DNA from 2 places in the Streptomyces sp. NPDC055632 genome. Region 2 is predicted to be linked to the other one. Evidence: riboswitches for the same ligand, from Rfam matches in the RefSeq annotation. Region 2 holds a riboswitch; the other holds the start of a gene.
What was found. Region 2 has a riboswitch for cobalamin ahead of ACWGSR_RS11835 (cobalamin biosynthesis protein). Riboswitches for the same ligand answer to the same signal wherever they lie in the genome.
Positions count from the first base shown of each region.

Region 1: linked by a shared signal. The riboswitch ahead of ACWGSR_RS34875 (acyl-CoA thioesterase) and the one ahead of ACWGSR_RS11835 (cobalamin biosynthesis protein) in region 2 are both predicted to bind cobalamin.

Region 1 covers NZ_JBSHHY010000052.1:8,504-12,941, forward strand. Annotated here, with positions in the region: gene ACWGSR_RS34860 (ABC transporter ATP-binding protein) at 1-215, shown strand, start outside; gene ACWGSR_RS34865 (ECF transporter S component) at 212-1,057, shown strand; gene cobF (precorrin-6A synthase (deacetylating)) at 1,061-1,891, opposite strand; gene ACWGSR_RS34875 (acyl-CoA thioesterase) at 2,050-2,502, opposite strand; cobalamin riboswitch at 2,554-2,780, opposite strand; gene ACWGSR_RS34880 (hypothetical protein) at 3,033-3,521, shown strand; gene ACWGSR_RS34885 (tetratricopeptide repeat protein) at 3,539-4,438, shown strand, end outside.
Region 2 covers NZ_JBSHHY010000006.1:251,772-256,209, reverse strand. Annotated here, with positions in the region: gene ACWGSR_RS11850 (alpha/beta hydrolase) at 1-498, opposite strand, end outside; gene ACWGSR_RS11845 (inorganic phosphate transporter) at 880-2,154, shown strand; gene ACWGSR_RS11840 (hypothetical protein) at 2,167-2,388, shown strand; cobalamin riboswitch at 2,500-2,641, shown strand; gene ACWGSR_RS11835 (cobalamin biosynthesis protein) at 2,674-3,645, shown strand; gene ACWGSR_RS11830 (cobyric acid synthase) at 3,642-4,438, shown strand, end outside.

The DNA.
Region 1 (4,438 bases), on a different contig from region 2:
TCGTCGCCCGCGCGGCCGACCGGGTCGTCGTCATGGCGGAGGGCGACGTCGTCGCCGACGGACCCACCACCGAGGTCATCGTCGCCTCGCCCGTCTTCGCCCCCCAGACCGCGAAGATCCTGGCGCCCCTGCCCTTCCTCACGGTGGACCAGCTGACGGCCGTACTCGACGCCGACGCCGACGCCGACCTCGACGGAACGGACCCGGCCCCATGAGCACGTCCACCGCCGCCATCCGCATCCGCGCCCGGGCCGGAGCCGTCATCGCGATGGCGGCCTTCCTCGGCGTCGTCGCCTTCTTCTGGCCGTTCCTCGTCGCGCCCGGCAAGTTCGGCTCGCACTACGCCCCGCCGCTGATCTTCGGCGTGCTCCTGGTGATCGTGCTCTGCGTGGTGATCTCCGAGATCGCCGAGGGCGGCATCGACTCCAAGGCGCTGGCCATGCTGGGGGTCCTCTCCGCGGTCAACGCCGCCATCCGCCCCCTCGGCGCGGGCACGGCCGGGATCGAGACGGTGTTCTTCGTCCTCGTGCTCGCGGGCCGGGTCTACGGCCCCGGCTTCGGCTTCACCCTGGGCTGCACGTCCCTGTTCGCCTCGGCCCTCATCACCGGCGGCGTCGGCCCCTGGATGCCGTACCAGATGTTCGGCTGCGCCTTCGTCGGCATGCTCGCGGGCTTCCTGCCGAAGGCCACGGGGCGCCGTGAGGTCGCCCTGCTCGCGGTGTACGGCTCGCTCTCCGGCTACCTCTTCGGCTTCCTCCTGAACCTCTCCTTCTGGCCGTTCTCGCTCGATCCGAACAGCTCCATCGCCTATCTCCCGGGGCTCCCGTTCACCGAGCAGTTCCAGCGGTACCTGGCCTTCGACCTGGCCACCTCCCTCGGCTGGGACACGGGCCGAGCCGTCACCAACTTCGTCTGCGTCGTCCTCGCGGGACCGGCGGTCCTCACGGTCTTCCGCCGGGCCGCCCGCAAGGCCCGCTTCCAGGCCCCGGTCCGTTTCTCCCCCCGGCCCCTCCGGAAGGAGGAGGACGCCCCGAAACCGCGGGCCGACCGGGCGTAGGCCTCATGCGTCGCCGTCGCCGTCGCCGTCGCCGTCGTCGTCGTCGCCGTCGTCGGAGTGGGGGCGCAGCAGATAGGTGTCCATGATCCATCCGTGGCGTTCCCTGGCCTCCGCCCGCGCGCGGCGGATCTCGTCGGCGACCTCGGACAGCAGGCCCGAGATCAGGATCTCGTCGGGCGTGCCGATGTAGGCGCCCCAGTAGATCCACGTGGTGTCACCGGCGATGTGCCGGAAGGACTCGTGGGCGTCGAGCATCACGACGATGTCGCCGTCGGCGTTGCCGGCCGTCTCGGGGAGCCGCCGCCCGGGCGTGACGTGGATCGGCCGGCCGACCCGGTTCAGACCGATGCGGTGGCGCGCCGCGAGGGCGGAGACGCTGCTGATCCCCGGGACCACGTCGTACGTGAACGCCACGTTCCCCCGGGCCGTGATGTCCTCCAGGATCGCCAGCGTGCTGTCGTACAGGGACGGGTCGCCCCACACCAGGAACGCCCCGCGCTGCCCGGGAGCCGTCTCGTCGCGGATCAGCCGCTCGCAGACGTCGGCGCGCCGACGGCGCCAGTCGTGGACGGCTTCCGCGTACGGGACGGACTCCTCCTGGGAGCGGTCGCGCCACGGGTCCTCCGCCTCGACGACCCGGTAGGGCCCGGTGACGTGCTCGTCGAGCATGTCCCGCCGGAGGCGTACGAGGGAGGACTTCTCCCGGCCCTTGTCGAGGACGAAGAACACGTCGGTCCGGCGCATGGCCTTCACCGCCGCGAGCGTCAACTGGTCGGGGTCCCCGGATCCGATGCCGATGACCGTGAGATGCCTGGGGGTGTCGCTCGACGTCATGGTGCTCCTTGGTCGTTTCCGTCGTGGAACGGGTCCGCCGGCCGTGCGCCGGGGTTGCGGGCGGTCGGCGGGGTCCGGGCCCGGCGCTCGACGCCCGTGGGCGCGGAGACCGCCGCTCCGGTCGTGACCGCGCACGGCCGGGGCGGCGGTCCGCCCGGTCAGGACAGGCCGGGCAGCGGTACGTCGAGGACGGGGACGGGGCGCGGGGTGCCGTCGGCGTCGACGGCGACGAAGGTCAGGAAGGCGGTCGCCACCTCGGTGGCGGGGCCGGTGCTGTTCCAGCGCTCGGAGGTCACCCGGACCCCGACGGTCATCGACGTCCGCCCGGCCCGTTCGAGGCCGGCCTCGACGCTGAGCAGGTCTCCGGCCCGCACGGGGGCGAGGAAGGTCATCCGGTCGACGGAGACGGTGACGGCCGGGCCGTCGGCGTGCCGCCCGGCGGCCGCCGCCGCGGCGTCGTCGATGAGCTTCATCATCACGCCGCCGTGGATGGTGCCGTAGAGGTTGGTGTCGTGCTCGCTCATGATGTGGGCGAGGACGACCCGGGAGTCGTCCGGCGTCTTGGCGGGACGGGCGGCGGGAACGGGGCTGGTGACGGTGGGATCGGCCACGTCAACTCTCCTTCGCGAGTCGCGGCGGGGCTGTTCCGCGCGCACGGGGTGTGGGCGCGCGGGCGGCGGGCAGGTCTTCGGACTCGCGGGCGCGCCCACCGGACCGGTCCGGAGGACACCTACTGGCCGTCGCTTCCCAGCCCCTTCCCGGGGCCAGTGCGTATGACGGCGGTCGTTCCCGCTCACCGCTGCGGGGCAGTCCCGGATTCCCACCGGGTTCCCTCTTGCGACGCATCCCGCCTGGCGGACGGGGGCGAACCAGCTGCGCGACCAGCCTACGCCGCACTCCGACGGGGTCGTTCCGCGCGTCGCCGCCGGCCGGGCGGGGAGTCCGTACCCCTCGCCCGACGCCCCTGATCCGAGGCCGGGCCACGCCCTCCCGGCCCGGCCGGGGCCCGTGCGGACGAGCCTTGGCGGAAGGCTCCGACTGGCTCGAACCGCACCCCATGTACGGCAGCGGGCCTGTACGTTGCTGGGGAGAAGAGGCGGGGCGACGTGAGGGGCGGGTGGGGGCTTTGCTGACCGAGGCTTTGACCGCGTTGGCCGCGGCGGGCGGCGGGGCGGTGGTCCAGGCCGCCGGCACCGACGCCTGGCACGCGGTGCGGCAGCGGGTCGCCGAACTGTTCGGCCGCGGTGACGCGGAGCGGGGGCGGGCCGAACTGGAGCGGCTGGACCGGACGGCCCGGGCGCTCGAGCCGGGCGCCGCCACGGATCCGGACCGGGAGCTGTCGCGCCAGGAAGGGGTGTGGCAGGAGCGGTTCGAGGTCCTGCTCGCATCCCTCGACGCGGGGGACCGGGAGCGGGCGGTCCGGGACCTGCGCGCCCTGTCGGCCCTCGTCGCCGACCCGGAGGCCGACACGGCCCTGGCGACCGGGAACGCGCTGGCGCGGGACGGCGGCAGCGCCGTGACCGGGGTGAGGCGGTCGGGCGACGGGCGCGCCGCACGAGCCGTGAACACCGGGGACGCGGAGGCCGTCGGCGCGGGGTCCAGCGCGGTCAGCGGCATCGTGACCGAGTAGACGGCCGGGACCTCGGTATGGCCAGGTGGCGATGGAGCAGAGGGCACGATCCCGGCACGCACACCCCGGCCGGGGGCACGGAGGGCGGCGTCACCCCCGCACAGCGGGTGACGGGCAGCGGGAACGCGAGCGCGACGCACGGCGGCATCGCCGTCACGGGCATCTACCACGCCCATTCCGGCGTGGTGCTCCCGCCGGAGGCGGTGCGGCCCGTGTCCGAGGTCAAGGCCCGGCCCGGACTGGACAACCCGCCGTACCGCACCACCCGCTTCGTGGGGCGCACCGCCGAACTCGACCGCCTCGACGCCGCCATGAAGAGGAACGGCGGCGTGGGGCTCCATGCCGTGCACGGACTCGGCGGGGTCGGCAAGAGCACGCTGGTCGCGCACTGGGCGGCCACCCGGGCCCGCAGGCACCGTCTCGCGCCCGTCCGGTGGATGTCCGCCGACAGCGCGGCGGGCGTGGAACGGGGCCTGGCCGCCCTCGCCACCGCCCTGCAGCCCGCCGTCTCCAAGGCGCTGACGGTGGAAGCCCTGGCCGAGAACGGGATGCAGTGGCTGGCCACGCACAGCGGCTGGCTGCTCGTCCTGGACAACGTCAACCACGTCGCCGACATCGCCCCGCTCCTGGCCCGCCTGCCCCACGGGCGTTTTCTCGTCACCAGCAGGCTCGCCACGGTGTGGCACGACGCCGGCGAGGTCATCCGGCTCGACGTCCTGCGACCGGACGAATCGCTGGCCCTGCTCACCCGCATCGCGACCGTCGGCGGCGGCCGGGACCTCTCCGGAGCGGCCGAACTCTGCGCGGACCTGGGCCATCTCCCCCTGGCCGTCGAACAGGCCGCCGCCTACCTCGCCCAGAACCCCCTGCTGACCCCGGGCGCGTACCTGGGCCTGCTCCGGCGGAACCCCGGCCCG
Region 2 (4,438 bases):
GGTGCCGAGGCCGTGCAGGGCGATCACCCAGGTGGTGCGCGGCGCGGGCACGAGCCAGGCGGGCAGGGTGCCGAGTTCGCCCGGGATCTCCACGTCCTCGTGGTCGAGCCCGAGGGCGCTCGTGGGCGTGCCCCGGTGGAGCGCGGGGGTGAGCCGGACGCGGGCGCCGGGCCCGGGGGCGCCGAGCTCGACCCGTTCCAGGCGCCGGACGGCGGTGTCGGCGGTGTGCGGGGCCCGGTCGAGGACGGGGCCGAGGACGGCGTGCAGTCCGTGGCCCTCCATGCCGTACGTGCCGGGGCGCAGCGAGGCGAGGCTGCGGGTGAGGGTGATCCGGTCGGGGCCCGTGGCGTGCACGGTCAGTCTCGGATCGCCGGGCAGGGGGCGTACGGACGACGCCTTGAGGGCGAGGTCGCTGGCGTACCGGCCGGCCGCGACCGCGGCCGCGCCGGCACCGAGCAGGGTGGTGACGGCCGCTGCCGTCGCTGTAGCCGGGCGCACACCCCCAGTGTCCGCAGGACGGGACCGGGGTGCCACCGGAAGGTCCGGAGGGGTGCGTTCCGGGGCCCGGGGGCGTCCCCCGGGAGAGTGACGTGGCTCTCCTCGGCGGGGTCCCCCGGTCGGGTGGTCCGGTCCGGGGAGCGGAACGGGGCGGCGGGGGAGGAACCGGGACGGGTCGCCGAGGCCTTGCGGGGCCCGGATTACCCGGGGTCGCAGGGTGACCGCATCGTGGACGGCGTCGCTCGCGGACCCCTCCGGAGGGTCAAGCGGAATCTCTTGACACCGGTTAGGGACACCACGCCGCCCGCCCCAGTTCATCTTCCGTTCACCCAGGTTGCTTACGTTCGACCAGCCACTGACGTCGAACGATTGCCTGGGTAAATGGAACACATCACGCTGCTGCTCGCCATTGTGGTCGTGACAGCTCTCGTGTTCGATTTCACGAACGGTTTCCACGACACCGCCAACGCGATGGCCACGACCATCTCGACCGGTGCGCTCAAGCCCAAGACGGCGGTGGCCATGTCCGCCGTGCTCAACCTCGTCGGCGCGTTCCTGTCCGTGGAGGTCGCCAAGACGATCTCCGGCGGGATCATCAACGAAGAGGGCATCCGCACAGAGGTGATCTTCGCCGCGTTGGTCGGCGCCATCCTGTGGAACCTGCTGACCTGGCTGCTCGGACTCCCGTCCAGCTCCTCCCACGCGCTCTTCGGCGGCCTCATCGGCGCCGCGGTCATGTCGGCCGGCTGGTCGGCCGTGAACGGCTCCACCATCGTCACCAAGGTCCTCATCCCGGCCGTCGCCGCGCCGCTCGTCGCCGGCCTCGCCGCGATGGCCGCCACCAAGCTGACGTACAAGATCAAGGCGAACCCCGAGGCGAAGGCCACGGCCAAGGGCTACCGGGCCGGCCAGATCGCCTCCGCCGGTCTCGTCTCCCTCGCCCACGGCACCAACGACGCCCAGAAGACGATGGGCATCATCACCCTCGCCCTGGTCACCCAGGGCGTCGTCGCCCCCGGCTCGAACCCGCCCCTCTGGGTCGTCGTCTCCGCCGGCGTCGCGATCGCGCTCGGCACCTACCTCGGCGGCTGGCGCATCATCCGCACCATGGGCCGGGGCCTCACCGACCTCCAGCCGCAGCAGGGCTTCGCCGCCCAGACCAGCGCCGCGACGGTCATCCTGGCCTCCTCGCACCTCGGCTTCTCCCTCTCCACCACCCAGTCCTGCTCGGGTGCCGTGATGGGCGCCGGCCTCGGCCGCAAGGGCGGAGTCGTCCGCTGGTCGACCGCGACCCGGATGTTCGTCGCCTGGGGCCTGACCCTGCCCGCCGCGGGCCTGGTCGGCGCCGGCGCCGAGTTCCTCACCAAGCAGGGCCCCTGGGGCATCGCCGCCGTCGCGGTCCTGCTCGTGACCGGCTCGGCGGTCATCTGGGCGCTCTCCCGCCGCAAGCCGGTCGACCACCACAACGTCACGGCCGACGACCTCGACGCCTCCGACGCCGAGCCCGCGGGCGTGGTGACCACCGCCATCGCGGCCGTCACCCCGCCGCCGGCCGGCTCCGTGGCCGCCGTCACCGACGAGGACCTCAAGGCGACCATCCCCGCCCCGGCCCCCACCGACCCGACCGCTCCCCCGGCCCCGGCCGCGAAGGTCTAAGGAAAGAACCACATGAAGATCGACTGGGCAGCCCTCGGCTCCGTCTTCGGCGTCAGCCTCGTGGCAACCGTCGCCCTGGTGGGCCTCTTCACCCTCGGCATCGTCGGCCTCACCAAGCAGGAGGAGGCCGTGGCCCGGGGAGGCTCCGCCGCCCTGGCCCGCACCGGCGCCTACGCCTGCTTCGGGCTGTGCCTGGCGGCCGTGGCGTACGGCATCTACCTGATCGTCGTCTGACGGTCCCCGCTCCACCGGCCGGGCGGTCCGCACCTTCGGGTGCGGGCCGCCCGGCCCTTTCCTGTGGTGCTCCGCACAGTGCGCCGCCGCAGGTCAAGGCTGGGTTGACGCCCGTTCTCGGGGCGTGGTGGACTGCCGAGGCCATTACGGCGGCAGCAGAGGAAGTCCGGTGCGAATCCGGCGCGGTCCCGCCACTGTGACCGGATCCGAGGGTCCGGGAGTCAGGAACTCTCGCCGCCGGTCACGTCGATCCAGGGCGCGGACCCTGAGTGAGGACATAGCGCCATGCCCGGCCGCAGCAGAGCCACCGGTGTCTTCGCGTACGGAGCGGCCGCGGGCCTCGCCGTCGACCTGCTCCTCGGCGACCCCCGCCGGGGCCACCCCGTCGCCGCGTTCGGCCGGGCCGCCGCCGCCGTCGAGCGGCGCCTCCACCACGACCACCGCGGCTGGGGCGCCCTGCACACCGCCGTCTGCGCCGGTTCCACCGCCGCCCTCGGCGCCCTCGCCGCCCGGACCGTGCGGAACCGGCCGGCCGCCGCCGTCGCGCTGACCGCCGCCTCCGTGTGGGCCGTCGTCGGCGGGACGACCCTGGGCCGTGAGGCCCGCGCGATCGGCGGGGCGCTGGCCGCCGGGGACCTGGAGGTGGCCCGCGAGCGGCTGCCCCACCTGTGCGGGCGCGACCCGCAGTCCCTGGACGGTCCCGCGATGGCCCGCGCGGTCGTCGAGTCGGTCGCCGAGAACACCTCGGACGCCGTGGTCGGCGCCCTGTTCTGGGGCGCGGTCGCGGGCGTGCCGGGGCTCGTCGGCTTCCGGGCCGTCAACACCCTGGACGCGATGGTCGGCCACAGGTCGCCCCGGTACCGCCGCTTCGGCTGGGCCTCGGCCCGCCTCGACGACCTGGCCGGCTGGCCGGGCGCGCGCCTGACAGCCGCGCTCGCGACCGTCGCCGGCGGGAACCCGCGCGGGGCCGTACGGGCCTGGCGGGCGGACGCGTCGAAGCACCCGAGCCCCAACGCGGGCCCGGTCGAGGCCTCCTTCGCGGGCGCGTTGGGCGTACGGCTCGGGGGCACCCTCTCGTACGGCGGGCGCGTCGAGCACCGGCCGGTCCTGAACGGGGAGGGGCGGGCCGTCGAGGTGGCGGACATCGAGCGGGCGGTGGCGCTCTCGCGCCGGGTGACCGCGCTGACCCTGGCCGCCTGCGTGGGCGGCCGTCTGATCGCCGGCGCGGTGAAGCGCGGGAAGCGGAGGAGCGCATGAAGGGCGGGAGGGGCGGGGGGCTGCTGGTCGCCGGGACCACGTCCGACGCGGGCAAGAGCGTCGTGACGGCCGGGATCTGCCGGTGGCTGGTCCGCGAGGGCCTGAAGGTGGCGCCGTTCAAGGGGCAGAACATGTCCCTCAACTCCTTCGTCACGCGCGAGGGCGCCGAGATAGGCCGGGCCCAGGCCATGCAGGCGCAGGCCGCCCGGGTCGAGCCGACCGCGCTGATGAACCCGGTGCTGCTCAAGCCGGGCGGCGACCGCTCCAGCCAGGTCGTCCTGATGGGGAAGCCGGTGGGCGAGATGAGCGCCAAGGGCTACCACGGTGGGCGGCAGAAGGAGCTGTTCGAGCCCGTCATGGCGTGCCTGGAGGAGCTGCGGAGCACGTACGACGCGGTGATCTGCGAGGGCGCGGGCAGCCCGGCCGAGATCAACCTGCGGCGCACCGACATCGTGAACATGGGCGTGGCGCGGGCCGCCGGGCTGCCCGTGGTGGTGGTCGGGGACATCGACCGGGGCGGGGTCTTCGCCCAGTTCTTCGGCACGACGGCGCTGCTGTCCCCCGAGGACCAGTCGCTCGTCGCCGGATACCTGGTGAACAAGTTCCGGGGCGACGTGAGCCTGCTCGAACCCGGGCTCGACATGCTGTACGGCCTGACCGGGCGCCGGACCTTCGGCGTCCTGCCGTACGCGCACGGCCTAGGCATCGACGAGGAGGACGGCCTGCGGGTCTCCCTGCGCGGCACCGTCAGGGAGTCGGTGGTGGCGCCGCCGGTCGGCGCGGACGTGCTGCG